2 regions of the Citricoccus sp. NPDC079358 genome follow, and region 2 is predicted to be linked to the other one. Evidence: riboswitches for the same ligand, from Rfam matches in the RefSeq annotation. Region 2 holds a riboswitch; the other holds the start of a gene.
The links. A riboswitch is a leader RNA that binds a small molecule or an ion and turns the genes downstream of it on or off. The one in region 2 is predicted to bind thiamine pyrophosphate.
Positions count from the first base shown of each region.

Region 1: another riboswitch for thiamine pyrophosphate. It lies ahead of AB0333_RS09675 (3-oxoacyl-ACP reductase); the one in region 2 lies ahead of AB0333_RS10660 (ECF transporter S component).

Region 1 covers NZ_JBFBLI010000006.1:166,673-181,879, forward strand. Annotated here, with positions in the region: gene AB0333_RS09660 (thiamine phosphate synthase) at 1-131, shown strand, start outside; gene AB0333_RS09665 (thiamine phosphate synthase) at 52-441, shown strand; gene AB0333_RS09670 (NtaA/DmoA family FMN-dependent monooxygenase) at 512-1,426, opposite strand; gene AB0333_RS09675 (3-oxoacyl-ACP reductase) at 1,440-2,204, opposite strand; TPP riboswitch at 2,251-2,354, opposite strand; gene AB0333_RS09680 (zinc-dependent alcohol dehydrogenase) at 2,608-3,783, shown strand; gene AB0333_RS09685 (pyrimidine dimer DNA glycosylase/endonuclease V) at 3,901-4,410, opposite strand; gene AB0333_RS09690 (tryptophan-rich sensory protein) at 4,592-5,428, shown strand; partial or broken gene AB0333_RS09695 (MFS transporter) at 5,545-6,954, shown strand; gene AB0333_RS09700 (hypothetical protein) at 7,226-7,945, shown strand; gene AB0333_RS09705 (PaaX family transcriptional regulator C-terminal domain-containing protein) at 7,974-8,900, opposite strand; gene AB0333_RS09710 (cytochrome P450) at 8,948-10,228, opposite strand; gene phnE (phosphonate ABC transporter, permease protein PhnE) at 10,230-11,873, opposite strand; gene phnC (phosphonate ABC transporter ATP-binding protein) at 11,875-12,663, opposite strand; gene AB0333_RS09725 (phosphate/phosphite/phosphonate ABC transporter substrate-binding protein) at 12,653-13,645, opposite strand; gene AB0333_RS09730 (hypothetical protein) at 14,051-15,207, shown strand, end outside.
Region 2 covers NZ_JBFBLI010000007.1:116,728-131,934, forward strand. Annotated here, with positions in the region: gene AB0333_RS10625 (Na+/H+ antiporter subunit A) at 1-1,282, shown strand, start outside; gene AB0333_RS10630 (Na(+)/H(+) antiporter subunit C) at 1,279-1,971, shown strand; gene AB0333_RS10635 (Na+/H+ antiporter subunit D) at 1,971-3,779, shown strand; gene AB0333_RS10640 (Na+/H+ antiporter subunit E) at 3,776-4,372, shown strand; gene AB0333_RS10645 (monovalent cation/H+ antiporter complex subunit F) at 4,369-4,656, shown strand; gene mnhG (monovalent cation/H(+) antiporter subunit G) at 4,649-5,089, shown strand; gene AB0333_RS10655 (DUF4235 domain-containing protein) at 5,189-5,500, opposite strand; TPP riboswitch at 5,572-5,675, shown strand; gene AB0333_RS10660 (ECF transporter S component) at 5,767-6,492, shown strand; gene AB0333_RS10665 (ABC transporter ATP-binding protein) at 6,496-8,109, shown strand; gene AB0333_RS10670 (energy-coupling factor transporter transmembrane component T) at 8,106-8,957, shown strand; gene AB0333_RS10675 (aminotransferase class IV) at 8,961-10,016, opposite strand; gene AB0333_RS10680 (MMPL family transporter) at 10,089-12,830, opposite strand; gene AB0333_RS10685 (TetR/AcrR family transcriptional regulator) at 13,029-13,640, shown strand; gene cls (cardiolipin synthase) at 13,650-15,149, shown strand.

The DNA of each region.
Region 1 (15,207 bases), on a different contig from region 2:
TCAACGACCGGGCCGACGTGGCCGCCCCACGTCGGCGCCGACATCTTCCACATCGGCCAGCACGATCTCTCCCCCGCCCAGGCACGGTCCCTACTCGGCTCCGAGGTGCTGATCGGACGTTCCCCCCATGATCTCGATCAGGCCCGTGCGGCAGTCGAGGATCCCGAGGTCGATTACTTCTGCACCGGACCGCTGTGGGAGACCCCCACCAAGCCCGGCCGTCCCGCCACCGGCCGGGGTTTTGTCCGGGATGTTTCCGGGCTCATGGCGGGATCGGCGGCGGCGGGCACCCCGTGGTTCGCCATCGGTGGCATCGACGTCGACCGGCTGCCCGAGGTCCTCAATGCCGGGGCGAGCCGCATCGTCGTCGTCCGCGCCATCACCAAGGCCCCCGATCCCGGCGTCGCGGCCCGGCAACTGCGCGGACTGATCCGCGACTGAGCCCTGGACGACGTGGTCGACGAAGTCGTCCAGGTCGTTCGGTAGCCACGGTGGCATGAGGTTGAACCCGTCAGCGGCACCGCAACGGAACCACTCCTCGATCTGGTCGGCGATGTGCTCGGGGGTGCCGACCATGGTGCAGTGCCCTCCGCCGGCCGCGAGACGGCCCAGCAGCTGCCGCACCGTGGGCGCCTCGACCTCCACGATCCGCAGGATCGTCGCGTAGCGGCCCTGTGGACCGCTGAACCGCTCGAGCGGGGCAGTTCGGGGACCGGGGCGTCCAGTTGCCAACCGGTGCAGTCCTGCCCGATGAAGGTGCCAGCTGGGCCAGGGGCTGCTTCGCGGGCAGCAGTGCGTCCGCCCGGGACTGCTTCGCCACGGCCTCCGCCTCCGTGGAGCCGACATAGGTCGCGAGTCCGGGCATCACCGCCACCGATGCTGGGTCCCGTCCGGCTGAGCCGATGCGCTTCTTCAGGTCCGCATAGTCACTCTGGGCGGCGGACAGGTCGTAGGCGACGGCATAGATGCCTTCGGCGTACCGGGCGGCCAGTTCGCGCCCCGGCCCGGAGGCTCCGGCATGGAACAGCACCGGGCGGCCCTGGGATGATCGCGGCACGGTCAGTGGGCCCGACACCCGGAAGTGCTCCCCGGCGTGGTCGATCGGCCGGACCAGGGCTGGGTCTGCGTACATGCCATCTGGTTCCTGGACCAGTGCCTCATCGTCCCAGGAGTCCCACAGCCGTAGCGCCACCTCGATGAACTCGGCGGCCCGCTCGTACCGCTGGCCGTGGCCGGGTAGCGCCTCCATTCCGTGATTGCGGGCCTCGGCGTCGAACATGGACGTGACCACGTTCCAGCCCACCCGGCCGCCGCTGATGTGATCCAGTGACGCCAGCATCCGGGCCGCGAGGAACGGCTCGGAGAACGTGGTCGAGACGGTGCTGACCAGCCCCACGTGCGACGTGGCGCGGGCCATGGCCGTCATGCCGGTCCTCCACTCAATCCATGACCAGTCCGCCGTCGACCACCAGGTTCTGCCCGGTGACCGACCGGCCCCAGGGGCAGGCGAAGAACAGGACGGTGTCGGCGAACTCCTCCGGGGTGATGACCCGACCCAGGGGCGTGCCGGCGGCGATCGCCTCGAAGACCTCCTCGGGAGTGGCCGCGCTGGCGTCAGTGGTGCGTAACAGTCCCCCGGAGACCATGTTCACCGTGATGCCGTGCCGTCCCAGGTCCTTGGCCGTCGTGCGGGTGAGCGACAGCAGGGCCGCCTTCGCCGCTGTGTAGTCGTGGTAGGGCACCACGGGGTTCTGGAACAGGTTGGTGCCGACGTTGATGATCCGCCCGAAGCCCTTCTCCCGCAGGTACGGAAGGGCCGCCTGGATCGTGTTGAGCGCCCCCCGGACGCTGCCGGCGAACTGAGCGGCGAAGTCCTCCCAACCGATCTCCGTCACCCCCGGGCGGGCGTCGCCGTTGAAAGAGAAACCCATCAACGCACTGTTCACCACGGTCGTGACCGGGGCCCCGAAGTGCTCCCGTCCCGTAGCCAGCAAGGCGGCTACTTGCCCCGGGTCGGTGACATCGGCGGGCAGGGCCACGGCCCGGTCCGAACCGAACCGGGAGGCCAGCTCCTCAGCGGCCTGCCGGCTGGTGTGGTAGTTGACGAGAACCCGCGCCCCCTGACCGGCGAAGGCCTCGACGATGCTGCGGCCCAGGCCGCGACCCCCTCCGGTCACCAGGACAATCTGCTCTGCGATCTGCACGGACGCTCCTCAAGGCCGAGGCGAAGGAGCGCAGGCCCGGAGACAACGCCAACCGGGCGGACATCCCTTCGCCAGTACGAACTGGATCAGGTTCAACGGGTCTCATCTCAGCTGGTCGCCAGGTGGGCACCAGCACCCCGTGTCACTGGCCCCGAGCATAGCCGACCCCTTCTCAGCGGTAGGTCGTGGTGTCAGATCAGGAGCACATCACACCAGGGGCCAAGCCAGCGCGCAACATGTTCGCGATCACCCGCGCCAGACAGGTCGAGAGAACCACGAACTGACGAAAACTGCCGGACCCACACACCGTTTATCGGGCAGTCCCAGTAGTAGGGTCGGTTCGACCGAATAGATCAGCAGGCTGCCGTTCCCGGTGGGGCGGCGGCCCTGAGAAGGAGGACGTATGAAGGCTTTGACATGGCAGGGGAAGCGTTCGGTGAGCGTCGAGGAGGTTCCGGATCCCCGCATCCAGCAACCCACGGACGCGATCGTGCGGATCACCTCGACCGCCATCTGCGGGTCGGACCTTCACTTGTACGAGGTGCTCACCCCGTTCATGGACAAGGGCGACATCATCGGCCACGAGCCCATGGGGATCGTGGAGGAGGTCGGCTCCGCCGTCACCCAGATCAAGGCCGGGGACCGCGTGGTGATTCCCTTCAACGTCTCCTGCGGCCACTGCTTCATGTGCAAGCAAGGCTTGCAGTCGCAGTGCGAGACGACCCAGGTCCGGGAGTACAACAGCGGTGCAGTCTTCCTGGGCTATTCCCGCCTCTACGGCTCGGTGCCCGGTGGGCAGGCCGAGTACCTGCGCGTCCCGCACGCGGACTACGGGCCCATCAAGGTCCCGAACACCGGTGAGGACGAGCGCTACCTGTACCTCTCCGACGTGGTACCCACCGCCTGGCAGGCCGTGCAGTACGCCGCGCCCCCGCAGGGCGGCTCTCTGGCCGTGCTGGGCCTGGGCCCGATCGGCCAGATGTCCGCCCGGATCGGCCGCCACCTGGGCTACCGGGTACTTGCGGTGGACCCGGTCGCCGAGCGGCGGGCCATGGCCGAGCGCCACGGCATCGAGACCTTGGACTCCTCCGGCGAGGTGGCCGAGCAGCTGAAGGACCTCACCGACGGCCGCGGCCCGGACTCCATGGTGGACGCGGTCGGGATGGAGGCCCACGGCTCTCCCGTGGCCGGGGTAGCCCACCAGGCCGTAGGGCTGCTGCCGTCCCCGCTGGGCCGCAAGGCGATGGAGACGGCCGGGGTGGACAAGCTCGATGCCCTTTACACCGCCATCGAGGCCGTCCGGCGCGGCGGGACGATCTCGATCAGCGGCGTATACGGCGGCATGAAGGACCCCCTGCCGATGCTCACGATGTTCGACAAGCAGATCCAGTTGCGCATGGGCCAGTGCAACGTGAAACGGTGGATCGACGACCTCCTTCCGCTGGTCGATGACCCCTCGGATCCGCTCGGCGTCCTGGACCTCAAGACGCACACCGCGTCGTTGGACGAAGCCCCGGAGATGTACGAGAAGTTCCAGAAGAAGCAAGACGGCTGTATCAAGGCCGTCCTCAAGCCATAGTCGTGGACCCGCACGGGAGTCCGATCCCTGCGGGGCCGGGCTCCGGCGCGTCATGGACCAACGCACTCACTGGGACACAGCCGCAAGCCGCCACAACCTCATTGAACAGTATGGGGATTAGCCCAGCCGCTCCCACGACTCAATGTGGCCCGGAACGACCTCGAACAACGGGTGGACCTGCGGCGCGCTGATGCCGACCAGGCCTTCCAGCCGTTCCGGGGTCCGCTGGCCGATCTTGGCCAGGAGGTGCTTCCACTCGTAGGCGACCTGGCCTTCCGTCACCGGGATCTGGGCGACCGGGAGTCGGGGGACGCCGGAGAAGGTTCCGTCCACCGGGAGGTCCCGGCCGGCGTCGTGCGCCAGTCCCGACGCCGGATGGCCGGGCCGGTCGATCCGGGTCACGTCGAAGTTGTAGCCGCGTTCGGCGGCCTCCTCCGCTGTGACGAGGAGGAAGGCCCCGACTGCGGCGGCGGGATCCGGGTGCGAACGGAACCGCACGAGCTGCGGATGCGAACGGTATCCCTTGGTGCGACCGGCCAGCACGGCCTGGGCCAGCAGTGCCTCGCGCCATCCACCGGTGAGTCCTTGGCGGTCCAGGTAACGGGGATGGAGACTCCACAGTCGCATGCCCCCATCATCCCGCAGCCAACCGTTCTCACCGGACCTAACCCGCCTGACCGCACGAACGCGCACCGATACGTGACGTCGAGCCATGTCACCCGGCCGATCCAGCCTTTTATCTCGATGATCGAAATGGTTAGCTCGAATCACATGCACGAGGACTGACCTGCCACCCGAGGAGAGACCCATGGATGCCACTGCCCCACGGACCACCGGACTTGCGATTCCGTTGCTGGTGCTCGTCAGCGGGATCGTCGCCACCGCCGGGGCGTTCCTCGGCAGCGGGGTACTCGGCGGCACGCCGATCGCCGAGGCGGCCGGTGGGTGGCTGAATGAGGACTCCACGCCGCTGGCGCCGGCCTCCGGCGCCTTCCGCATCTGGTCCGTGATCTACCTGGGACTGCTCGCCTATTCGATCTGGCAGCTGCTGCCCGCCCAGCGCCGGTCCGATCGGCAGCGGCTGCTGCGGCCGTGGGCCGTGGCCGCGATGCTGCTCAACGCCGCGTGGATCTGGGTGGTGCAGTTCGGCTGGCTGAACCTGAGCCTGGTGGTGATCGTGGCGTTGCTCGCCGTGCTCGGCCGCATCCTGATGCTGCTCGTCCGTACCGCGTCGGAGGGCAGGGCTGATGCCCTGATCACGGACGGGACCTTCGGCCTGTACCTGGGCTGGGTCACCATCGCCACCGTGGCGAACACTTCCGCCGTGCTGGGTGCCGCCGGCTTCGACGGCTTCGGGCTGCCGGTCACGCTGCTGTCCTCGGTGGTACTGGCCGTCGCTGCGATCATCGGGGTGGCCACCGCCTGGCGCAGCGGCGGGAAGATCGCACCCGCCCTCGCCCTGGCCTGGGGGCTCTCCTGGATCACCGTGGGCCGCCTGGACGGCGGGCTGGAATCGACCGGCACCGCGGTGGCAGCGGGAGTCGCGGCAGCCGTGGTGCTGATTGCGGCTGTGGTGTTCCGGGTGGCGGCGGAGCGGTGGGCGGAGCCAGCCGAACGGGCCGGCCGGCGTCGTCATGGCGGTTGAGGTGCGGGTCTGAAGGCCCCCGGCTGAGCTGGCGCCGGAACCTGCCGCACGGCTGCGCGGTACACCCGGCCGGGTCCGGCCCTACGATGGGGGACCACCGTCGGAGGGAGCCCGTCATGTCCGAGCAGTCCGCATCATCCGGGGCGGCCGGAACGGCCGGTGCACCGGCCCCCACCCACGGCAAGACCCCGAAGAAGGCGGCGCTGGCCGCGTGGATCGGCTCCGCCCTCGAGTACTATGATTTCGCCGTCTATGGCACCGCCGCGGCGCTGGTGCTCAACCACCTGTTCTTCGCCGAGAGCACGTCTCCGGGTATCGCGATCCTGCTGTCGTTGGGCACCGTGGGCGTGGCCTATGTGGTCCGCCCGCTGGGGGCCCTGGTGATGGGGCCGCTCGGGGACCGGATGGGCCGGAAGTTCGTGCTCATGCTGACCCTGTTCATGATGGGCGGGGCCACCTTTGCCGTCGGCTGCCTGCCGACCTACGAACAGGTCGGGCTCCTGGCACCGGCCCTGCTGGTGCTGTGCCGGGTCATCCAAGGGCTGTCCGCCTCGGGGGAGCAGGCCGGCGCCATCTCGGTGTCCCTGGAGCACGCCGAGGAGAACCATCGTGCCTTCACCACCAGCTGGACGCTGCAAGGCACGCAGTTCGGCACCCTGCTGGCCACGGCCGTGTTCATTCCCTTCACCTCCCTGCTCACCGAGGAATAGTTGTTCTCCTGGGGCTGGCGCGTCCCGTTCTGGCTCTCTGCCGTGGTGGTGGTCGTCGCCTGGCTGATCCGGCGCCGGCTGGAGGAACCGCCGGCCTTCGAGAAGGCCAAGGCGCAACTGCCGGAGGAGAAGCCGGCCACCCCGCTGAGGCTGATGGTCAAGTACCACAAGACGGCCGTGCTCCGGATCGCCTGCGCGGCCATGATCAACACCGTCAACGTGGTGTTCCTGGTCTGGTCGCTCTCCTTCGCCACCTCGGTGGTGGGCCTGGACCGGTCGACCATGCTGCTGGTCGCCGTGGTGGCCAATGCCGTGGCCCTGGCGGCCATCCCGCTGGGCGCACTGCTGGCAGACAAGATCGGCCGGAAGCCGGTCTTCATCGCCGGCGTGGTGGGACCCGCGGTGATGATGTACCCCTATCTGGGGGCCGTCGCGGCGGGGGACTGGACTCTGATCTTCGTCTACGGCGCCATCCTCTCGGGCTGTCTCTACTCGCTCTCGAACGGCATCTGGCCCTCGTTCTACGCCGAGATGTTCCCCACCCGGGTCCGCGTCACCGGCCTGGCCATGGGCACCCAGATCGGCTTCGCCGTCTCCGGTGGCCTCACCCCGGTCCTCGCCTCGGCCGTGGCCGGTGCCCAGGGCACCAACTGGCTCGCCGTCTCCCTCGTGGTCAGCGGTGCCTGCCTGATCTCCGTGGTGGCAGCGCTGACGGCCAAGGAGACCAAGGACAAGACGCTGGCGGGCATCGACGAGTTGCACACCACGCGCACCGAGGCCGCGGATCTGGCCAAGCTGGACCGCACCGCCTCGTAGCCCTGGCTCACGCGCCTCTGTCACATGTGACGTGCTCCAGGTCACATCCTTGGTACACTAAACATCACCCATTCGTGTTAACGGTCAAGCAGCGGCCGCGAACTCTTCGAACGACTCTCGAGGAGGCCTTCGTGCCCAACGCTGTTCCACTGACCACCACCTTTAGTGCTTCTTGCCATGGGACGGCTGGTCTCATCGAGCCCGCCCGGTTCCCATGGGCACGCGCACTGCCCGTGCTCATGGTGTCGTCCAGCCTGCGGGGGATGTGACGATGGGCATCGCCGGCGAAGTCTCCGTCCGCGGGGCGTGGGCCGATACCGCCAGTGTGGACAGGATGATCCAGGCCATGGACGCCGCGAGGGACGCGGGCGGACCAGCGGATCCGGGCATCTGTGACTGGGGTTGGGTGGCGGTGGGCCATCGCCCGACCGAGACCGGCGAGCAGGCCGGGGCCACGGCCCAGTCCATGCTCGATGAGCGGCTGGGCTGGTGCCTGATGTTCGACGGTCGGCTGGACAATGGACCGGACCTGCGTGACGACCTGGACGAGTGCTTCCCGTTCCGGTCGGGTTCGGACGCTGAGGTCGTGCTCGCGGCCTACCACCGGTGGGGTGAGCACTTCGTGGACCACCTGCAGGGGATCTTCGCCCTGGCCCTCGTGGACGCACCCCGTGAGAAGGTGCTGCTGGCCCGGGACCGGCAGGGAGCCCGGCTGCTGTACCTGAGCACCGGGGCCGGACGGCTGCGCTTCGCCTCCACCCTGCCCAGCCTGTTGGCGGCTGACGGTACCGACACCTCGGCCGGCCGGGCCGCGCTCGAACGCGATCCGGACCACCGCCGCATGGTTCCGCCCTCGCGGACGAGCCTCTCCGGCGTCACCTTGTTGCCGACCGCCACCCTCCGCGTGCTCGAGGCCCGCGGCCGCGCGCGGGACCGGGACTTCCACGACGACGAGGCCGTGCCGCGGCTCGGAGGCGTTGGAAGGAGTTGAGCCGGCCCCGCCGGACCGCATCGACGAGCTAGGAGAAAAGCTCCCGTGGTGGTGTGGAGGTCAATGAGGGTGAACCATCCGGTGTGAGCAGCCGGTCCGAGGCCGCGAAGGTGTGGTGGAGCACCAGGGGCGCCAGCTCGGGCTGGTGCCGTTCGATGATCTTCCGGACGGCGTTCTCCGCGGAGGGCCCCAGGCCGTCATAGAACAGGGCGGTCGCCGTGGCGGCGCGGCGCAGCGGCGGCTCATCGGGCAGCAGGGCGTTGGGAAGCCGGGGGTCCTGGTGGGCGAGCGGCCGCCATTCGGAGAGGACCTCCGTGCGCAGGCGCAGGGCCTCCACGCCGGTAGGCCACTGGTCTCCGAGGTCCCGGGCCCGGGCCTCCCACCGCAGGGCGAAGGACAGGTACTCCTCGTCCAGGGCGTCCGCATCGAAGGCACGCCTCAGCTCCAGGGGAGAGACGAAGTCCGGCAGCCGGGCCCCCTCGAACAGGGACACGAGTGTCAGCACGGGTTCGTCGCCCTGCTTCAGGTGGGCGAACGCCTCCTCGGCGTGGCTGCCCGGCTTGATCCAGACCCCGTCATTGAGGTGACCGAACCGCAGCTGGCGCAGGGTGTCCCGCACGGCCCGGCGCAGGGGGGCCGCGGTCTCCGGCACCCGGTAGGTGATGATGGTCCACGTCCCGTCCCAGGGGCGCTCGCGGTGCGCCTGGAAGATCCGCTCGACGCGCTGGGCCTGGGTCTTCCGGCTGCCGGCGTGGACGGAGTAAGAGGTGCGCCGGCCATCCTTGTGGGCCACGAGGAACCCCCGCTGGGCCAGCCGTTGGATGGCGGCCCGGGCGCTGGAGGGCGTGATCTCGAGGGCACCGAGCAGCTCCACCAGGGCGCTGGAGGGCAGGGGTTCGCTGCGGCCGAACCAGTAGTCGCCGAGCAGCACTGTGAGCATGCGCTGCGGTGCCACACCGGATTGGTAGCGGGGGAGGTTCCCGCGGCTCGGATCCGTGGGGCTCACGGCATCCCGTCAGCGGGGCGCAGGGTCAGCGGAACGGAGCGGGGGCCGTATTCGAGCCAGTTCATCATCACGATGTCCCCTGCCAATGAGAAGGTCTCCGTCCGGGCGAGTAGCTCCTCGAGGGCGATGAGCAACTCGAGTCGTCCCATCGTAGCGGCCGGGCACTTGTGGGAACCGCGCCCGAAGGCCAGGTGCGAGTTCTGCTTGCGCCGCAGGACGAAGGTGTCCGGGTCCTCGAAGCGGGTCTCGTCCCGGTTGGCGGAGGGGAAGATCAGGGCGATGGGCTCGTCCTGGGCCACCGCCCGACCGTGGATCACGGTGTCCCGCTTGGCGGTCCGCGCGAACACCCGGTACGGCGCATGCAGGCGGAGCATCTCCTCGATCGCCGAGGGCAGGTCCTCCGGATGGGCCCTCAAGTGCGCCTGGAGATCGAGGTCCGTGGCCAGGTGGGCGATGCAGCTGCCCAGCACGGCCTGGGGTGCTCCCATCCCGGCCACGATCAGCTGCCGGATGGTGGCGACGGCACTGGTCTCCGTGATGGCCGTGTCCGGGTCCAGGGCGGCGCGGTGAAGGCCGGCCACCAGGTCCCGGGACGGGTCCGGGTCCTCCGCCAGCCGCCGGTCGTAGATCTCGCGGGCGATCTCATAGAGCCGCTTGCTGCACTCCTCGATCACCGAGTTGTCCATGTCCTGGATGGCAAAGCCGTAGCGCACGCCGATCTCGCGGATCTCCCGGGTCTGGTCCCGGGCCAGTCCGAGCAGGGAGGCGAAGCAGTCCATGGCGAAGGGGGCCGCCAGATGCCGGACTCCGTCCGGGGAGGACTCCGTCAGCATCCCGTCCACCAGCCGGCGGGCGCTGTCCCGGAAGGCGCCGGCATGCTCGGTAACCACCGAGCGGCGGAACACCGGATCGATGGCGGTGCGGTAGTCGGTGTGCTCCGGCGGATCGAAGTGCAGCGGCGGCCGTCGGGACGCCCGGGGGACGTGCGGCACCACGTTCTGCTTGGCCGTGCTGAACAGTTCGTCGTCCTGGGTGATGGCCAGGATGTCCTCATAGGTGGTGGCCGCCCAGAACCCGCCGTAGTCCGCGCTCCAGGGGAACGGGTTCTGCTCGCGCAGGGCCGCATAGTCGGCGTGGGCGGAGCCGAACGTCTCGTTCCGGTCGGGGGACCACTCGGATTGGCGCGCCTCGCCAGAATCCTCGGGAGCTGAGTTTCCGGTGAACGGGCAGCGGCCGGTGCCGGCCGTCGTCGTGCTCGGGGGGTGTGGGGTTGTCATCTCAGATGACCTTCCTGCGCGCCCAGCGCGCCATTTGCTCGACCGCGACCACCACGACGATGAGGCCGATGAGGATCCCGGCGGTGGACTGGTAGTCGATCGAGGTGACGGATTCGTGGAGCAGGAAACCGATGCCGCCGGCGCCGACGATCCCGAGGACCGCCGATTCGCGCAGCGCCAGGTCCGCGGTGAACAGGCTGTTGCCGATGCAGGAGGGGACGAACTGGGGCCAGGCGCCGGACACGAAGGCCTGGAGCCGGCCGGCGCCCACGGCCTCGAGGGCGCGGATGGGGCTCGGGTCGATGTTCTGCAGCGCATCCGTGAAGAACTTGGAGGCCAGCGCCGTGCAGGAGATGGCTAGCGCCAGGAATCCGGCGAACGGTCCCAACCCCAGGGCGGCCACGAACACGATCGCGTAGACGATGTCCGGCACGCCGCGGACCACCACGATGACACCACGCAGCGCCCAGCCGAGCAACGGCACCTTCACGAGGTGATCCGTGGAGAACACCGCGATGACCAGTCCGATCAGCACGCCGAAGGTGGTGGCCGTCAAAGCCATCACGAGGCTCTCGAAGAGGCCCAGGGCGATCTCCGCGGTGAACACCGGCGGCACGAACCCGGTGAGCATGGCCACGGCGTTCTCCCAGCCCCGGGCCAGCCGGTCCGGGGAGATGCTCAGCGCGGACAGGGACAGGATGAAGAGCACGACGCCGGCCAGCAGCCCGGCGCTGCGGCCCACCCGGGGTGCGTTCCAGCCGGGGGAGGAGAGCTCCTTGCCCGGTGGGAACGTCATCGAGTGTTTGGTGTCCCCGGCATGCTCGGACACGACGCGCTGCACCAGGTTCGAGATGAGCTCGAGGACGAGCAGCAGGACGATGATGACGGCGATGATCCCGGCGGCGCGCGGGTAGTCCAGGCTGCCGATGGAGCGCTGCAGGGCCACGCCGATGCCGCCGGCGCCCACGAGGCCGAGTATGGAGGACGCGCGGATGTTGATGTCCAGGCGGTAGAGGACGAACGAGGTCATCTGCGGCAAGGCCTGGGTGAAGGTGGTGGCGACGAAGACCTGGAAGCGGTTCGCCCCGGTGGCGTTCACGGCCTCCCGGGGTGCGGCAGAGATCTCCTCGAAGACATCCGTCATCATCTTGCCGATCATGCCCACGGAGTGGAACGCGATGGCCAGGGCTCCGGCTGCCGGGCCGAGCCCGAAGATGCGCACGAAGATGATGGCGAAGACGAGGGAGGGCACGGCGCGGCTGACCACGATCAGCGTGCGGCAGAGCCACTGGACCCAGCGCGGCCCGGTGAAGGTGTTCGCCGCGCCGGCCGCCAGCGGGATGGAGACCAGGGCCGCGATGCCGGTGCCGGCGATCGCGATCTGCAGGGTCTCGAGGACGAGTGCGGCCAGTTCCGGCACGGGGCCTGTGGTCGCGGGGAACATCCGGCCCAGCAGCCGGGTGATGTCCTCGAAGCCGGCGGCGATGGCCGCGGGGCGGACGTCGATCCACCACAGTCCGAAGACCGTGACGGCCCCCAGGATCAGCGGGATCACCCAGGTGGCGGCGGGAGCCCGGGGCGGCCGGGCCAGCGCGGGCTCCGGAGTCCGGCCCCGGGTGCCCGGCGGCATGAGCGTGGTGGGCATGTCAGGCACCCCGGTGGGCTTGGTAGATGGCGCGAATCTCCGGCTCGTCCGTGGTGTGCGTGGGCTTGTCCAGGATGAACTGCCCGTCCCGCACCGCCACGATTCGGTCCGAGACCTCCAGGGCGAGGTCCACCTGGTGCAGGGAGCACACCACGGTGAAGCCGTCCTCGGCGCTGAGCTTCTTCAGGGTCTCCAGCACGGAGATGCTGGCCGCCGGGTCCAGGGAGGCCACGGGCTCGTCCGCGAGCACTAGCCGGGCGTCCTGCATCAGCATGCGGGCGATGGCCACGCGCTGCTGCTGGCCGCCGGAGAGGGTGTCACACCGCTGGAAGCGCTGGTCCACCAGGCCGACCCGCTCCAGGTTCTCCACGGCGCGTTCGCGCAACCGCTTCGGGTAGGTCGTGATCCCGTAACGGGGCATGCTCAGGGAGCCCAGGGCACCCATCAGCACGTTCTCCAGCGCAGTCAGCCGGCCGACCAGGCCGAACTGCTGGAACACGAAGCCGATCTCGGTGCGCAGGCGCCGAAGCTCGCGCCGGCTGCAGCGGGCCGGCTCCCGGCCGAGGACCTGGACGTGGCCCTCGGTCGGTGAGTGGCTGCCGTTCAGCAGGCGCAACAGGGTCGACTTGCCGGCACCGGAGGGGCCCACGAGGGCGATGAACTCGCCGGGGTGGATCTGCAGGTCCACCCCGTGCAGCACCGTGTTATCCCCGAACCGCTTGACGACCCCGTCCAGGGTGATGCTGGGGGAGTGTTGCGCGGTCTCGGCCGCGGGCTTCTCAAGCGTCATCACGGCAGACCTCCGCCTGGGTGGTCTCGCAGATCTCGCGGATCGGATCGTAGTCGGCGTCCGTAGCCGGCTCGAAGGCGAAGGCGCCCGTGCCGCCCCACTCGCAGGCGGGGCTGCCGGCCACGTCCTCGCCCCACGGGGCCGGGGCTTCACGCTGGGCGCCCTCCTCGCAGAAGCCGGCCTCCACGGCGGAGACGGCGTCGTACTTCTCCATGGCGCGGGCCACGCCGTCCTTGATGTCCTGGGAGAGCCAGGAGCCCACCACCATGGGCGTACCCGGGATGGGATCGGAGGTGAAGAACGTCTCCGTGTCCCCGTCCTGGATGATTCCGCGGGCCGGCAGGAGCTCCGTCACGAAGGTCTCGGCCACGAACGCCGCATCGCAGTCACCGGCGATCATCTGGGTGACCGCGACGTCATGGGAGCCGGCAAAGACGGGGTTCAGGTCCTCCTCCGGGTTGATGTCCGCTTCCATCAGGGCGGCCGCAGCGGCCAGGTACCCGGTGGTGGAGGCCGGGTCCGTGAAGCACACGTCCTTGCCTTTGAGGTCTTCCAGTGAGCTGATGCCGCTGCCGGGTGCGGTGACGCCGAGGGAACTGACCGAGCCGGAACCGGGCTCGGGGGAGAGCTGGTCCTTCGCCACCGGCTCGACCTCCGCCACGTCCGAGGCCAGGTAGTAGGAGAACGCTCCGTAGACCGCGATGTCCACGCGCTCAGAGACCTGGGCCTCGATGACGCCGGCGTTGTTGCTGACGGCCTGGATCTCCACCGGCAGGCCTGTCTCCTCCTCGATGGCCGCGACCACCGGTTCGAAGGAGGCCAGCAGTTCCTCGCTGTTGTCCGTGGGGACCACGGCGAAGACGAGTTCGGCGGGGGCATCACTCGTGGTGTCTGCCGGGCGGGCGTTGGGGCTCTCGCCGCAGGCTGTCAGGGCGATCGCGGCTGCGGCCAGGAGGCCCAGGGTCTTGAGATGGGTGCGCATGGTCTCTCCTCGGGAAAGTCCAGATGGGGGTCAGGGGTGGTTCCGGCGTGGTTCTGCTGTGGGCCAGGCGTGCGTTCAATGGAGGTCAGGTAAATGTCTGGTCGGTTGAATAAGTGTGGCCAATTGATGCGAGTGGCAGGAGGTGCAGGGTGAACGTGTTTGGTATCACACCAGAATCAGTTGTAGATGTCAATGGAAATCTCGGAGGAGTAGGCGTTGACAGCCGCGCAGAGGCGTGCCACGGTATGAGCCATCCCACGCATGTCCTCGACGACGATGGCGGTCACCAGCCGCAGTTAGTCATTGAAGCGGCACAAAATATGCAGTCTGTGTACCTCTGGCACCCCATGCGCGTCTCGTGGTCCTCATTCCTCGTATCTCCTGCACCGAAGGCGAGCCCGAAACATGTCCACTGCCCCTCCCCAGAACTCATCTGACCGAAATGACGACCACAGCCGTCGCCGGCCCCACGCCCGCACCTTCCTGACTCGCACGGATCAGACGCCGGGGAAGCCGCGCGGACGCGTTCTCGCCGGCGCCACCCTGGCCACCGCGCTCACCGCGTCACTGCTGGGTCCCGCACCCGCGCTGGCCGGGCCGGTGGGAGCGGTGGGTTCCGGGCCGACGTCGTCCACGGCCAGTGGACCGGGCGCCTCCGAAACCGTCCGCGGAGACCTGCCGAACGGCGGGCACTACGTGCTGATGACCCCGGAGCGATGGAACGGCACCGTGCTGATCTGGAACCCCGGCTACGGGGGCGGCGGATCCAACCCATCGGCCGGACCCAGTGAGGGACTCGTTGACTGGCTCGCGGACCGTGGATATGCGCTCGCGGGGACTTCCGCGGCCGAGGGCGGATGGGCCGTGGAGGGGCTGCTGGAGAACCAGCCGCTGGTGATGGACGCCGTCCGTGACCGGCTGGGGGAGCCCGAGGACGTCATCGCCTGGGGCTCGTCCATGGGCGGGCTGACCTCGGTGGCCGCCCTGGAGCAGCATGCGGATGTCATCGATGCGGCCTTGCCTCTGTGCGGTTCCGTGGCCGGGGCTATCCCCATGCTCAACGGCAGCCTGGATGGCACCTTCGCCCTGCGGACCCTGCTGGCTCCCGGGGACGAGCGCCTCCAGCTGGTCAACATCAGTGATGAGGCCGAACGCCAGGCAGCCTTCCGTGAGGTGCTGGATGCGGCGCAGGCGACGCCGGAGGGCCGCGCCCGCATCGCGCTCGCCGCGAGCCTGGCGCAGATCCCGACGTGGACGCAGGCGGAGGACGAGAAGCCCTCGGCGAGCGACTGGGCCGCCCAGCAGGACCAGCTCTACCAGGCGTTCATGTTCGGGGTGGTCTCGCCGCGGCAGCCCCTCGAGGACCGCGCTGGCGGCAACTTCTCCTGGAACACCGGAGTCGACTACACGAAGGCCCTGCAAGGCTCGGACCAGCAGCAGCTGGTGCGGAACCTGTACCGCCAGGCCGGCCTCTCTCTGGACCGGGACCTGGAGAACCTGGCGGACGCCGAGCGGATCTCCGCCGATCCGGAGGCGGTCGCCTACATGCAGCGGAACGCGAC
Region 2 (15,207 bases):
GATCCTCGTCGGGGCGGCCATCATCACCGGCGCCATCGCCGCGATCCGGGCCCGCAAGCGCTTCATGGCGGTGCTGCTCGTCTCCGTGTGCGGCTACGGGCTGGCGGCCATCTTCGCCCTGCAGGGTGCCCCGGACCTGGCTCTGACGCAGCTGCTGGTGGAGTCCATCGTCCTGGTGGCCATGGTGCTCGGCCTGCGCGTGCTGCCGGCCGGCTGGTACACCCGGGACCGCACCAACATCCGCTGGGCCCATGCGGTGCTCGGCATCCTGTTCGGACTGGTGATGATCTGGGTGGCCATCACCGTCATGGCCTCCCGGACCGCCGACCCGATCTCCCTGGAGATGCCGCGGCTGGCCTACGAGGACGGTGGCGGCGCCAACATCGTCAACGTGCTGCTGGTGGACATCCGTGCCTGGGACACGTTCGGCGAGCTCACCGTTCTCGCCGCGGCCGCCACCGGGGTGGCCTCGCTGATCTTCATCCAGCACCGGGACCGCCGCACCGGCGACCTGGACAAGGTGGCCTCCGGGTCGGTGGGCCGTTACAGTCCCAAGGGTCCCGCCGAGTCCCGGCAGCTGGCCGCTCTGCGCAAGTTCGCCATCGTGGATGAGGACCAGTGGCTCGTGGCGGGCCGCACCGTGGCCCCGGAGCGCCGGTCCATCATCTTCGAGGTGGTCACCCGGCTCGTGTTCCACGTGATTATCCTGCTGTCCATCTACCTGTTGCTGGCCGGCCACAACACGCCGGGCGGCGGCTTCGCCGGAGGGCTGATCGCCGGCCTCGCCCTGACCATCCGCTATCTGGCCGGTGGCCGCTACGAGCTCGAGCAGGCCATGCCGATCCCCGCCGGCGTGCTGCTGGGCTCGGGACTCGCCCTGGCCGCCGTCACCGGCATGGTCCCGCTGTTCTTCGGCGGCCAGGTGTTCCAGTCGGCCATCATCGAGTTCACCCTCCCGGTGCTCGGGCACGTCAAGTTCGTCACGGCCACCATCTTCGACATCGGCGTCTACCTCGTGGTGGTCGGCCTCGTCATCGATGTCCTGCGCTCCCTCGGCTCGGAGGTGGACCGCCGCCACGAGGTCGAGAGCACGGCGCTCGTGGAGGCCGAGAAGCGCCGCCGTGATGCCCGCGCCGGCCTTGCAGCAGCCACCTCGAGCACGGCCACCTCCAGCACCGCCACGACCTCCGCCACCGGCTCACCGGCGGGCACGACGACCACGTCCACCACCGGGTCCACCGGTGCCGCGGGAACCACGGGAACCGGGACGGTGACGCCATGAGCGTGAACATTGTGCTGCTGCTGGTCATGGGTGTGATGTATGCCGTCAGCATCTACCTGTTGCTGGAGCGGACCCTGACCCGCGTGCTGCTGGGCATGATCCTGATCACCAACGCCACGAACCTGCTGATCCTCACCATGGCCGGTGCCCCCGGCCAGGCCCCGCTCGTGGAGGACGGCGTGGATCCCAGCGCCTACACGGATCCGCTGCCTCAGGCCATGACCCTGACCTCGATCGTGATCTCCTTCGCCATCACGGCCTTCATGCTCGGCATGATCTACCGGTCCTGGAAGCTGGGCCGGCGGGACGAGGTCCTGGTGGACACCGAGGACGTCAAGGTCGCCGAGCAGTCCTCCTTCGACGCGGAGGAGGATGCGGAGCTGCTGGAGGAGCCGTCGGAGTTCATCGAGGAGAACGAGGACCCGAACGCGGACTACGAGCACGCCACGGCCATCAACCCCTCCACCGGTGCCCTGGCGGTCCGCCACCGTGCAGACGGCACGGTGAAGGTGAAGACGGACGCCAACCGGCACCTGCCGGGCGGCGGCCGCCGCTCACGGCACGAACCGGAGGAGGGCGAACACCCCGTCGGCTCGCTCGGACATGACGACCATCTTCCGGATGAGGACGAACGCTCCGGCAGCCCCCGGTCCCGACCACGGGGCCGCGACCCGAAGGACGGTGAGTGATGGACCTGGACATCGTCTCCCTCGCACCCCTCGCGGTCCTGCTGCCGATCCTCGGCGCAGCCCTGGCCTTCGTGCTGGTCCGCCGCCCCAAGGCGCAGATCGCCACCACCGTCACCACCATCACCCTGACCCTGCTCCTCGAGTGCCTGCTGCTGGCCGCCACGTGGGACACGGGGGCGGTGGCCGTCTTCCTCGGCGGCTGGGAGGCCCCGTGGGGCATCACGATGGTGGTGGACCGGTTCTCCGCCCTGATGCTGGTGGTGTCCTCGGCGATCGTGCTCGCGGTGCTGATCTACGCCTCCGCGCAGGGCATCACGGACCAGGACCAGGGCGGGCCGGTCTCGATCTTCCACCCCACGTTCCTGATCCTCGTGGCGGGCGTGTCCAACGCCTTCCTCGCCGGTGACCTCTTCAACCTCTACGTCGGGTTCGAGATCCTGTTGACGGCCTCATATGTGCTGCTGACCCTGGGAGGCACCGGTCCGCGCGTCCGAGCCGGCGTGACCTACGTGGTGGTCTCGGTGATCTCCTCGGTGCTCTTCCTGATCGCCATCGCCATGATCTACGGCGCCACCGGCACCATCAACATGGCCGACCTGGCCGTGAAGCTGGCAGAGCTGGACCCGGACGTCCAAATGGTGCTGCATGTGATGCTGCTCGTGGGCTTCGGCATCAAGGCCGCCGTGTTCCCGCTGTCCTTCTGGCTGCCCGACTCCTACCCGACCGCCCCTGCGCCCGTGACCGCCGTATTCGCGGGCCTGCTCACCAAGGTCGGCGTCTACGCGATCATCCGCACCGAGACGCTGCTGTTCCCGGGAGACCGGGTGAACTCACTGCTGCTCTGGGTGGCGCTGCTGACGATGATCGTCGGCATCCTCGGCGCCCTCGCCCAGAACGACATCAAGCGTGTCCTGTCCTTCACGCTCGTCTCCCACATCGGCTTCATGATCTTCGGTGTGGCCATGGCCAGCGTGCTCGGGCTGGGGGCCACGGTGTTCTACGTGGTGCACCACATCACCGTGCAGACCGGCCTGTTCCTCGTCACCGGCCTGATCGAGCAGCGGGCCGGATCCGCCAACATCGACCGTCTCGGCGGGATGGCGAAGATCTCACCGCTGATCGCGATCCTGTTCTTCATCCCGGCCATGAACCTGGGCGGCATCCCGCCGTTCTCCGGCTTCCTCGCCAAGGTCGGACTGATCCAGGCCGGCGTGGGCGCGGATCACGGCATGGCGTGGGCGCTCGTGGCCGCCTCCGTGGTGACCTCCCTGTTGACCCTGCTGGTGATGGTCCGCGTGTGGACCCGCTCGTTCTGGCGCCGGGTGGAGGACGTGGAGCACCCGCCGGCCAAACTCGTCCTGGCACTGGAGGAGACCGAGGCCCGGCGCGCCGGCCGGAGCGCCAGGGCTGTCGCGGTCGAGACCCAGACCACAACCCCAACGCACGCCGGTACCAAGGTCCTGACCCAGACCAAGACCCCGACCAAGATCGCCAAGGGACCGGCCCGCGGCATGGTCTATCCGACGATCGCGCTCGTGGCCTTCGGCCTGGCCTTCACCGTGTTCGCCGGACCGCTCTACGCGTTCTCCGACCGGGCCGCCACGGACATGCTCCTGCGCACGCCCTATATCGAGGCGGTCCTCGGCCCGGAGGCCGCCGCCCAGGCGGAGCGGGACCTGGGTGGACTGGAGGAACGGGGCATCCATGTCCCGGACCAGGACAACGGTGGGCCAGGCGTGCTGGATTCCATCCCCGGGGATTCCGAGGGGCATGATGTCGGCGACAGCACGGAAGGGGGGCAGCCATGAGCACCGGTTCGGACGACCAGGACGGCGGCCGCTCCTTCTGGAGCCAATGGCCGATCCTCCTGGGGCTGACCCTCACGTGGGGCGCCCTCTGGCAGGACTTCTCGCCGGGGGTGCTGCTGGCCGGCGTCGTGTTCTCGATGCTGACGTTGAGCTTCTACCGGCTGCCGCGGGTGAACTTCTCGGACCGATTCAATCTCTGGTATGCCCTGGTCTTCACGTTACGGTTCCTGTGGCACGTGGTGACTGCCTCCATCTCGGTGGCCTGGGACGCGATCACGCAGGGGCCCAAGATCGTCAACTCCGTGGTGGCGGTCCCGCTGCGCAGCCACGATGACTTGATCGTCACGCTCACCGGCCATGCGCTGGCCCTGGTGCCCGGCTCCCTCGTCATCGACGTGGACCGGCCCAGCTCCACCCTGTACCTGCACTGCCTGAACGTGGACAACGCGGAGGCGGTCGAGGCCTTCCGGGCCCAGGCCCTGAGCACCGAGGCCGCGATCGTCCGGGCGATCGGCACCAAGGCGGACCTGGCCCTGGTGCGGGAGGACGAGGCGCGTCGCGCCGACGCCACGGCGGGGAGGAGGCTCGGATGACGATGCTGGAAGGGGCGGGGATCATCTGCCTGGTGCTGTTGGGCGTGGGCGCCCTGGCGGCGATCTACCGGATCGTCCGCGGGCCCTCGATCCTGGATCGGGCCATCGCCACGGATGTGCTGCTGATCGTCATCTCGTCCGCGCTGTGCGTGGAGATGGCCGTGAACCACCACACGGACAACATCGTGTTCGTGGTGGTGGCCTCCGTGATCGGATTCGTGGGATCGGTGACGCTGTCCCGGTTCGTGGCCGAGGCCAGGAAGGAGCCCAGTGAACGTGCCTGACCTGGACTGGATCCAGATCTCCGACGGCATCGCCGCCGTGCTGTTGGTCCTCGGTGCCCTGATGTCCACCGTGGCCGGGATCGGCCTGTTCCGGTTCCCGGACCAGCTCTCCCGCATGCACGCCGGCACGAAGCCCCAGGTGCTCGGGCTGCTGCTGATGCTGATGGCCCTGGCCTTCGCCTGGCGGGCGTGGGTGTGGGTGCCGATACTGGTGCTGGCGTGGGTGCTGCAGATGCTCACCGCGCCGGTCTCCGCCCACCTCGTGGGCCGGGCGGGCTACCGCACCAAGCACCTCAAGCCGGAATTCCACTACGTGGACGAACTCGCGGACGTGGTCGCCCGTCAGGACGACGCGGGCAAGCCAGCCGCCACGGCCCACGACCAGCGGACCGTCCCGAAGGACGACCCGACCGACCAGCAGGGCCGCGACTGAACCCGCCCCGCTGGGCCGGCTGAGTCCGGGCATCTCTCGCTTGGCGCGACCGTCGCCGCCGGTGAGCTGAACCGGTCCGAGTCCGGCCGGCGTCGGACCTCAGACCTCGGCGGTTCCGGCCTTGCTCTTCGAGCGGGACTGGATGGCCTTCACGGCGGAGTTCGCGCCGCGCTTGGATGAGACGCGGATGATGGCGGAGATGCCCGCGGAGATGGTGGCGAAGGTGATGGCGCTCCACATGTTGGCCTCGGTGTCGTCCAGGTCCTTCGGAGCGTCATGGCCGGTGATCTTCCTCCAGGCGAACTCCACGACCTTGGTGCCGATGATGCCACCGCCGATGGTGATTCCGGTGGCGATGAGCTTTTCCACGAGGGTGTTCACGGGTTCCTCCAGGACGTTGACGGTGGTCATTGCGCGTTCAGAGTCAGCCTAACGGTTCACCGGCCCAGACGCGCCCCGGGTGGACTATGATGGACGGACACTGTGAACGACAGGGGAGCACCTTCGGGTGCTGAGAGTGCGCTCAGCGCAGACCCTCGAACCTGCTCCGGCTAGCACCGGCGAAGGAAGTCGAGTTCTCTGATGGAACGTCAGGAACCGTCCGGCAGCATCCGCGTGCGGGTGTCCGTGGCGTACCGTTCCGTCCCCCTCCTTGCATCCTTGAGGAGGAACACCACATGGTCTCTATGAAGACCGGCAACACCCCGCACCACTCCGGCTCCACCCCCGGGCCCGACGCCGGCCACGCGCCGTCCGCAGGCACCGGAACCGGAACCGGAACTACCGGCGCCGGGCAGGCGTCCCGCAGCGCCCCGAACCGGCGCTCCTGGCGGGTGGTGGACATCGTCGTGGCCGCCGTCATCGCGGTGGCCTCCGGCGTCATCTTCTGGGCGTGGAACCTGGCCTATGCCGGACTGAGCCCCGCCTTCGCGGCCTTCCCGCCGTCCTCCGCCCTGGTGGCCGGGATGTGGCTCTTCCCGGCCGTGCTCGGCGGGCTCATCATCCGCAGGCCCGGTGCCGCGCTGTTCACCGAACTGGTCGCAGCGACCGTCTCCGCGTTGCTCGGCTCCCAGTTCGGCCTGACCGTGCTGGCCTCCGGCGTGATCCAGGGCCTCGGCGCCGAACTGATCCTGCTGGCCTTCCTCTACCGCCGCTTCACGCTGCCGGTAGCCCTGCTCGCCGGCCTGCTCACCGGCCTCTTCGGCGGCATCAATGACGCGTTCATCTTCAACTGGTTCCCCGAGTACACGCTGGACTGGAAGCTGATCTACGTGGGACTGGTGGGCGTGTCCGGGGTGGTGATCGCCGGCCTGCTGTCCTGGCTGGCCACGCGCGGGCTCGCGGCCACGGGCGCCCTGTCCGCCCTGGCCTCCCGCCGTGCCCACCAGGAGCCGGTGGCCTGAGCGGTGCCGGGAGCACGCATCACCGCGGCGGGCTGGGGCTGGCGCCACGCCGGCCGGCCGGTTCCCGCCGTCGCGGGGCTGGACCTGGAGGTGCCGGCCGGGCAGAAGGTCCTGCTGGCCGGGCCCTCCGGCGCCGGCAAATCCACCCTGCTCTACGCCCTCGCCGGGGTGCTGGACCCCGCGGACGAGTCCGAGGAGACCGGGTCCCTGCAGGTGGACGGCGCCGTGTCCCGCCAGCTGCGCGGCCACGCCGGGCTGGTGCAGCAGGACCCCGAGACGCAGGTGATCCTGTCCCGCGTCGGCGATGATGCCGCGTTCGGCGCCGAGAACCTGCAGGTGCCCAGGGAGCAGATCTGGGGCCGCGTCCGGGACGCCCTGGACGCCGTGGGACTGGGCGAAGACCAGGGCATCTGCTTGACCCGGGACACCTCGCGACTCTCCGGCGGGCAGAAACAGCGCCTCGCCCTGGCCGGGATCCTGGCGATGCGCCCGCCGTTGATCCTCTTGGACGAGCCGACCGCCAACCTGGATCCGACCGGGGTGCTGGAGGTCCGCGACGCCGTGCTCGCCGTGGTCGAGCGGAGCGGGGCGACGCTGCTCGTCGTCGAGCACCGGTTGGCGATCTGGGCCGACCATGTAGACCGCATGCTCGTCCTGGAGCCCGGCGGCGGGATCAGCCACGACGGCTCCCCGGGCGAACTCCTGGCCCCGGGCCGCGTCCGGGACGAGCTGGCCGCGGCGGGCGTCTGGGTGCCCGGCCGCGTTCCGGCACCGATGACCCCCACCTCCACGTCCGCACACAGCCCGACGGCGGCCCCCTCCGGGACACTGTTGACCGCCCGTGGCCTGGCCGTCTCCCGGGAACCCGTGACACCTGGATGGCGCCGGCGCTTCGGCCCGACCCCGACGCCGGTCCAGGCGGACCTGGACCTGGAGCTGGGGGCCGGCGAGGCCGTCGTCGTGACCGGGGCCAACGGCAGCGGGAAGTCCACGCTGCTGCTGACCCTGGCCGGCCTGATCCCCTCCCACGCGGGCACGCTGACGGCGGGCGCCGCGCTCAAGGGGGAGCGGGCCGGCCACCTGCCGGACGACCCGTACCGGTGGAAGGCCGCTGACCTGGTCAGCCGGATCGGCACCGTCTTCCAGGAGCCCGAGCACCAGTTCGTCGCCACCACCGTGCGGGACGAGTTGCTGTTCGGGCCCCGCCATGCCCGCGACCCCGAGAGCGGGCAACGGCTGTTCACCGATGAGGAGGCCGCCCAGCGGGCGGACGGTCTGCTGACGGCGCTGAACCTGGAATCGCTGGCCGAGGTCAACCCGTTCACGCTCTCCGGCGGGGAGAAGCGGCGGCTGTCCGTGGCCACGGTGTTGGCGGCCGGGCCCGAGATGGTGTTCCTCGACGAGCCGACCTTCGGCCAGGACGCCAACACGTGGGCCGTGCTCACGGGCTTGCTGCGCGGACTGGTGGCCGAGGGCCGCTCGGTGCTGGCCGTGACCCACGACGCCGACTTCGCGGCGGCGCTCGATGCCCGGACGATCGAGCTGGCCGCGGTGGCCGCGGTGCCGGTGAATCCGGTGAATCCGGTGAACTCAGGGGAGTCAGGGGCGCGATCATGACCCTGCCGATCTCGCCGCGCGCCGGAACCACCTCCGCCCGGTCTGCGAGTGCCGCACGGACTGCTCCGTCCCGCCCGGAGGCCGGCTCGGTCTTCGAGCGTGCCAACCCCCTGGCCAAGCTCGCGGCGCTGCTGCCGGTGACGGCGGTGCTGGTGGCGACGATGGACTGGGTGTCCTCCGGGATCGTGCTGGTGGCCGCCGTGGCCCTCTTGCCGTTGTCCGGGATCCGGGTCGGAGAATTCTTCCGCCGGGCCTGGGTGCTGGTGGCGGCCGCGCTGGTGTCCGCATGGGGGACCGCGCTGGTCGGGGAGGACTCCGGGGCCCTGTTGTTCGAGGCGGGGCCGGTGAGCATCTCCGAGGGCTCGGTCCTGGCCGGGCTGGCCACCGGGTTGCGCATCCTCGCGGTGGCGCTGCCGGGCGTGATGGTCTTCATCACCACGGACCCCACCGACCTGGCCGACGCCCTGTCCCAACGGCTGCGACTGCCCGCCCGCTTCGTGCTCGGCTCGCTGGCGGCCTTCCGGTTGCTGGGCGTGCTGACGGAGGAATGGCGGACCCTCGGCCAGGCCCGGCGCGCCCGTGGCGTCGGGACGGGAGGCAATCCGCTGCGCCGACTGGGCTCTTGGCTCGGTCAGGTCTTCGGGCTCATGGTGCAGGCCATCCGCCGGGCCACCAAGCTCGCCATCACGATGGAGGCCCGGGGCTTCGGAACCGGCGACCGTACCTGGGCGCGGGAGTCGCGGTTCGGCGCGGTGGACGCCTGGGTGGTTCTGGGAGGCCTCGGGCTGTCCGCGCTTGCCGTGGGCCTGTCCGTGGCCACCGGGGCCTTCAACCTCGTGTGGGCGTAGGGGTCACGGTCCGTGCTCGCCGGGTTCCCGGTCCTCGGCCAGGAAGCCGTTCAGCAGCTCGGTGAGCTCGGCGTCCTGCGGGATTTCTTCGCCGTCCAGGTGGGTCACGGGGGCGACCAGGCGCACGGAGGACACCAGCCAGACCCCATCGGCATCCACCAGGTCCGAAGGCTCCAGCGGCCCGTAGCCCAGCTGCCAGCCGGCGGCCTGGGCGGCGGCGAAGATGGTGCCCTGGGAGGTGCCGGGCAGGATCCCGGAGCTGCGCAGGGGCGTGACCAGCTCGATCCCGGTGCTGCCGTCCTGCTGCGGGATCCGCCGGGCCATCAGCACGGTCGAGGTGGGCCCCTCCAGTACCTGGCCGTCTGACGACGTGAAGATGACGTCGTCCGCCCCCTGGGACGCGGCGTAACGCAGAGCGGCCATGTTCACGGCATAGCTCAGCGACTTGGTGCCCATCAGCAGCCACGGCGCGCGCTCCGCCACCCCGGAGTCCACACCGCGGTCCAGCAGCAGCACCTTCAGTCCGCGCTCACGGGCTGCGACCAGCCCTGGGGACACGGGGGAGACGAGCACCCAATACGTCCCGGTCAGGCGCTCGACGCCGGCCTCAGCCCTGACGTAGTGCCCTCCGCCGGGTGCCCCTTCCGGACCCCGGGTGGCCACCAGCTTCACCACGGCGTCGACGCCGGGGTTGCCGGCGGCGAACGCCTCCAGCCCCGCCGCGGCGGCCCGCTGCCAATCGGCGGCCGGCGGAAGGGGAATCTCCAGGGCCTGGGCCGAGGTGGCCAGCCGTGCCAGGTGGGAGTCCTCCTTGCGGACCCGCAATGGTGAGCCTGAGCCTGGGCCGGCGCCCTCAGCCGCCACCGCGGTCATGGTCTCGAACACGCCGTCCCCTCGAGTCAAGCCCTGGTCGGTGACCAGGATGGCCGGTCGGCGGGGATCGTCCACGCGGAGCTTCACGCCGACGCCGGCCGGGCCGGCGTCGGGCTCGAGATAGACGACCACGGATTCCCCGGGACCCGGGACGAACGGTGCAGCTGGCTGGGGCGACTCTGTCATAGCCCACAGCCTACGCAGCAGGGCGGGGCACATCCGTGATGCGCCCCGCCCTACTGCGGTGGTGATGCGGTGTCAGGCCCGGGTCAGTGCCGGGTCATCGTCGCGGCCCCGGCCGTCTCCGCCGTCGCCGGATCCGCCGGGCCCGCCTGCCCCGCCATCATCAGCTCCCTCAGCGCCGGCCAGCTCCGGATCCGAGTAGCCGTGGCTGCGCTCCAGCGAGGCACCCTCGACGTCCACGTTCGGCAGGATCCGGTCCAGCCACTTCGGCAGCCACCAGGCGGCGTCGCCGAACAGGTGCATCAGGGCCGGGATCAGCAGCAGCCGGACCACGAAGGCGTCCACGAGCACGCCGAACGCCAGGCCGAAGCCGATCGGCCGGATCATGGCGGACTCGGAGAACACGAAGCCGCCGAACACGCTGATCATGATGATGGCCGCGGCGATGACCACGGAACGGCCCGCCTTCAGCCCCTGCTGCACCGCCACGCGGGCCGATGAGCCGTGGGCGTAGGCCTCACGCATGCCGGTGGAGATGAACAGCTGATAGTCCATCGCCAGGCCGAACAGCACGCCCACCATGATCGTCGGCAGGAAGGCCAGGATCGGGGCCGGGTTGTGGACCTGGAAGACCGAGGCCAGCCAGCCCCACTGGTAGATGGCCACCACGCCACCCATCGCGGCGAAGGCGGAGAGGATGAACCCGCCGGTGGCGATCAGCGGCACCAACAGCGAGCGGAACACCACGATCATGATGATCAGGGACAGCCCGACGACGACGCCCAGGTACAGCGGCAGCGCGTCGGCGAGCTTCTCCGCCACGTCCACGAATCCGCTGGTGGTGCCGGCCACGGCCAGGTGGGTGGACTCTGACTCCGGCTCCGTGGCGCGCAGCGTGTGCACCAGTTCCTCGGTGGAGACGGCGTTCGGGCCGCCCTCCGGGATGACCTGGAACATCGCCATGCCGTTGTCCTCGGACACGGCGGCCGGGACCACGGAGGTCACGTGCTCGATGCCCTGGAGCTGCTGCGCGACGGCCAGCTGCTCGTCCACGATCTCGGAGTCCGTCAGACCCTCCGGCAGGTCAGCGGTGACCACGAGGGGGCCGTTGCGGCCTTCGCCGAACTTGGTGCCCAGGGTCTCGTAGGCCTGGTAACTGGCCGACTCCGGCGGCTCCGAGGCGCCGTCCGGCAGGCCGAGGCGCATGGAGAAGAACGGGATGGCGATGACGGCCAGCAGCAGGACGGATCCGACGGCGGTGAGGACCGCGCGCACCGTGGACATCGGCCGGGGTGCCCGGCCAGTGGGGGCGGAGTGCTCCGCAGCCGCGGCGTGCTTGCCGGAACTGGTGGCCGCGGCCGTCGCCGCGTCGGCGGCGGCCCGCTCCTTCGTGGAGAGCACCCGGAACTTCGCCAGGCCCAGGAGGGCCGGGATCATGGTGATGGCGATCAACACGGCCAGGGCCACGCAGACGGCGCCCACGGTGCCCATCAGGCCCAGGAACGGAATGCCCGTGACATTGAGCGCGACGAGGGCGATGACGACGGTCAGGCCCGCGAACACCACGGCGTTGCCGGAGGTGCCCGTGGCCAGGCCGATGGACTCGTGCAGCGGGACACCGTCCTTGAGCTGGCGCCGGTGGCGGTTGATGATGAACAGGGCGTAGTCGATGCCCACGGCCAGGCCGAGCATCAGCCCCAGCACCGGCGTCACGGACAGCATGTCGACCATCCCGGAGAACGCCAGCGTGCCGGCGGCGCCGATGGCCACACCGATCAGGGCGGTCAGGATCGGCAGGCCTGCGGCCACGAGGGTGCCGAGCATGATGAACAGCACGATGCCGGCGATGACCAGGCCGACGACCTCGGCCGGCCCGACGATCTGGGGGATGGCCTGGGAGAGGTCGTTGGCGGGCAGCACCTCGACGCCGGCGATGTCCGCCTCGGTCAGGGCGGAGACGACCTCGTCCTTGACGGCCTGGTCCACCTCCATCCCCGGGAGGGTGAAGGACACGGTCCCGACGGCGGCCGTGCCGTCCTCGGACACGGTCCGGTAGTCCTGGGTGAGGGTGAGCATCTGCTCGCCCTGGGCCAGTTCGGTCTCGCCGTTCGCCAGCTCCTGGGCGGACTCGTCCAGGGTGGCCTGGTTCGTCTCGATCTCGCCCCGGCCCTCGTCGAGCTGGGCGCGGGCGGCGTCCAGTTGTTCCTGCTGGGCGTCCAGGGCGGCCTGCTGTTGCTGGAGCTGGGCCATCGTCGCGGCCGGGGCGCCGGCCGCCTCGGCCTGGGTGCGTGCCTCGTCCAACTGGGCCTGGCCGGCGTCGAGCTGTTCCTGACCGGAGTCCAGCTCGGTCTGCGCCGCGTCCAGTTGGGCCACGGCGTCATCCAGCTGGGCCTGGCCGTCCTCCAGTTGCTGGCGGCCGTCCTCGAGTTCGGCGCGGCCGTCCTCCAGGTCCTGCTGCCCGTCCGCCTTCTGCTGCTCCGTGGTGAAGGGGTCCAGGGTGGAGTCGACCCCCTCGACGTCCCCGACCTCGGCCATCAGGTCGGTGATCTGCTGTTCCTGCTCGGCGGTGAACTCGGAGCCGTCCGCGGTGCGGAACACCACGGAGCCGGCGCCGTTGGCCGCCTCCGGGAACTCCTCGGTCAGCCGGTCGGTGACCTGGCTGGTGGGGGTGCCCGGGATGGTGATGGAGGAGGTCAGGGTTCCGCCGAAGGCGAGGAAGCCGCCCACGGCCAGCGCCAGCACCACCAGCCAGCTGCTGATCACGGTCCAGGGACGCTGGGAGGACCCGAAGCCGAGTCGGTAGAGCAGTTCAGCCATGAGGCGTCACTCCTTGAGGAGAGAAAAAGGCGGCCAGGAGAGTCGGCGGACGGGTCATGCGGCGGCCTGCCGTGACCCAACACGTCCGGCACCGACTATAGTAGACGCAACGTCACGTTTCGAAATGATCGGTGTGAGATGAGCCACGGAGGGCAGGCCCTCAGCTAGCGGGCAGACCACAGGAGCAGGAGGGCGTCGTTGAGCGTCGAGGCGGAGAAGCCGGCGGAGCACCGGGGGCGGCCGCGCAGCGAGAAGTCGCGCGTGGCCGTGCTGGAGGCGGCGGCGGACCTGATGGTCGGCTGCGGGTTCCAGGAACTCACGGTGGAGGGGATCGCCGCCGCAGCGGGGGTCGGCAAGCAGACCATCTATCGCTGGTGGGGCTCCAAGGCCGGCGTGGTGGTCGAGGCCTTGGCCGAGGGTTTCCTGGAGATGCCCCTCGGGGTGCCCGAGGACACCGGTGACCTGCGCGGCGACCTGGGTGCCTGGCTCACGGCGCTCAAGTCCGAGATCGAGGCGCCGGAGGTCTCCCGCCTCATCCAGACGATCATGTCCGCCCTGGCCTCCGCCGGGGAGACCTCCGCCGCCATGCACTCGGCCCTGGTGCAGCCGATCATGGCCGGGCTGGACGCCCGGTTCCAGGAGCACGACCGGAACCATCCCGGGGGACTGGCCGCGCCGCCGTCGTTCCTCGCCGAGACGGTGGCCGCGAGCCTGCTGTTGCGCCTGATGTTCTCCCGATCCCTGACCACCGAGTGGATTGACCAGCTGTTGGACCTCGTGGTCCCGTCCGGGAGACCTGACTCACCGTAAGCTGGGGTGATGCTCTGGCCCACCGCCGAGTTCGGCATCTTCCCCGACTGGTTGACCGTGCTCTTCTGGATCATCGACGTCGGCATCCGCGTCCTGCTGCTCGGCATCGTCCCGGGCGGTCGCCGCCCCGCAGTGGCGATGGCATGGCTGCTCATCATCTTCTTCCTGCCGCTGCCCGGCCTCATCCTGTTCCTGCTGCTGGGCTCCTTCCGGCTCGGGGGCCAGCGCCGCTCCCGCCAGAAGGCGGTCAATGATGCGCTCGGCCAGGCCACCGCCCACCTGCAGCTGCCCAACGACGCCGGCATGGCGCCGCGGTACGTGGTGGCGGCGGCGCGGTTGACCCGGAATCTGACGAGCTTCCCGATGCTGGACGGCAACGAGTTCGAGTTCATCACGGACTACCGGGAGTCCATGCGGCGGATGGCGGCGGAGATCGACCGGGCCCAGGACTACGTCCACCTGATCTTCTACATCCTCGCGGACGACCCGAAGGACCGGCAGGGGTACTCCTCCGTGGTGCTCGAGGCCCTGGAGCGGGCCCACGCCCGGGGTGTGACGGTGCGGATTCTCTTCGACCACGTTGCCTCGATGCGGGTCAAAGGATATCGGCAGCTGCGGCGCCGGCTGGATGCGGCGGGGCTCGAATACCACCTGGCGATGCCCGTGCTGCCCTGGCGGGGCAAGTACCAACGCCCGGACCTGCGCAACCACCGCAAGATCCTCGTCGTGGACGGGCTGGTGGGCTACACCGGCTCGCAGAACCTCGTGGAGCCCGGCTACAAGCGGGCCTCCGCCCACGCGATGGGCCGGGAGTGGGTGGACCTGATGAGCCGCATCACCGGCCCCGTGGTGGCCTCGCTGGACGTGGTGTTCGTCACCGACTGGTATGCGGAGACCGGTGACGAGCTGGAGGGCAAGTTCCGGGAGCCGGACCCCTCGGAGTACCAGGTCGACGAGGGCAGCATCGCCCAAGTCGTCCCCTCCGGTCCGGGGTTCTCCCACGAGAACAACCTGCGCCTGTTCAACCACCTGTTCTACTCCGCGCGGGAACGCCTCGTGGTGGTCTCGCCCTATCTGGTGCCGGATGACTCGATGCTCTACGCCCTGACCACCGCCGCCCAGCGCGGGGTGGCCGTAGAGCTGTTCGTGTGCCGCAAGGCGGACCAGTTCATGGTCCACCACGCCCAGCAGTCCTACTACGACGCCCTGTTGAAGGCCGGCATCCGGATTTTCCGCTACCCGGATCCCAACGTGCTGCACGCCAAGCTGTTCACCGTGGACAACGACGTGGCGGTCTTCGGCTCCTCCAACATGGACATGCGCTCGTTCTCCCTGAACATGGAGGTCTCGGTGCTGACCGTGGGTTCCGAGACGGTGGAGGCGCTGCAACCGGTGGTCGAGGACTACCGGGCCGTCTCCGAGGAGCTGACCCTGGCGGAATGGCAGGGACGGCCGCGTGCTCAGCGCTGGGTGGACAACGTCTTCCGCCTGACCTCCGCCCTGCAGTGACCACTTTGCGGGCAGAGATGAGTACTCATTTCTGCCCGCAAAGCTGATGGAGCGGTGC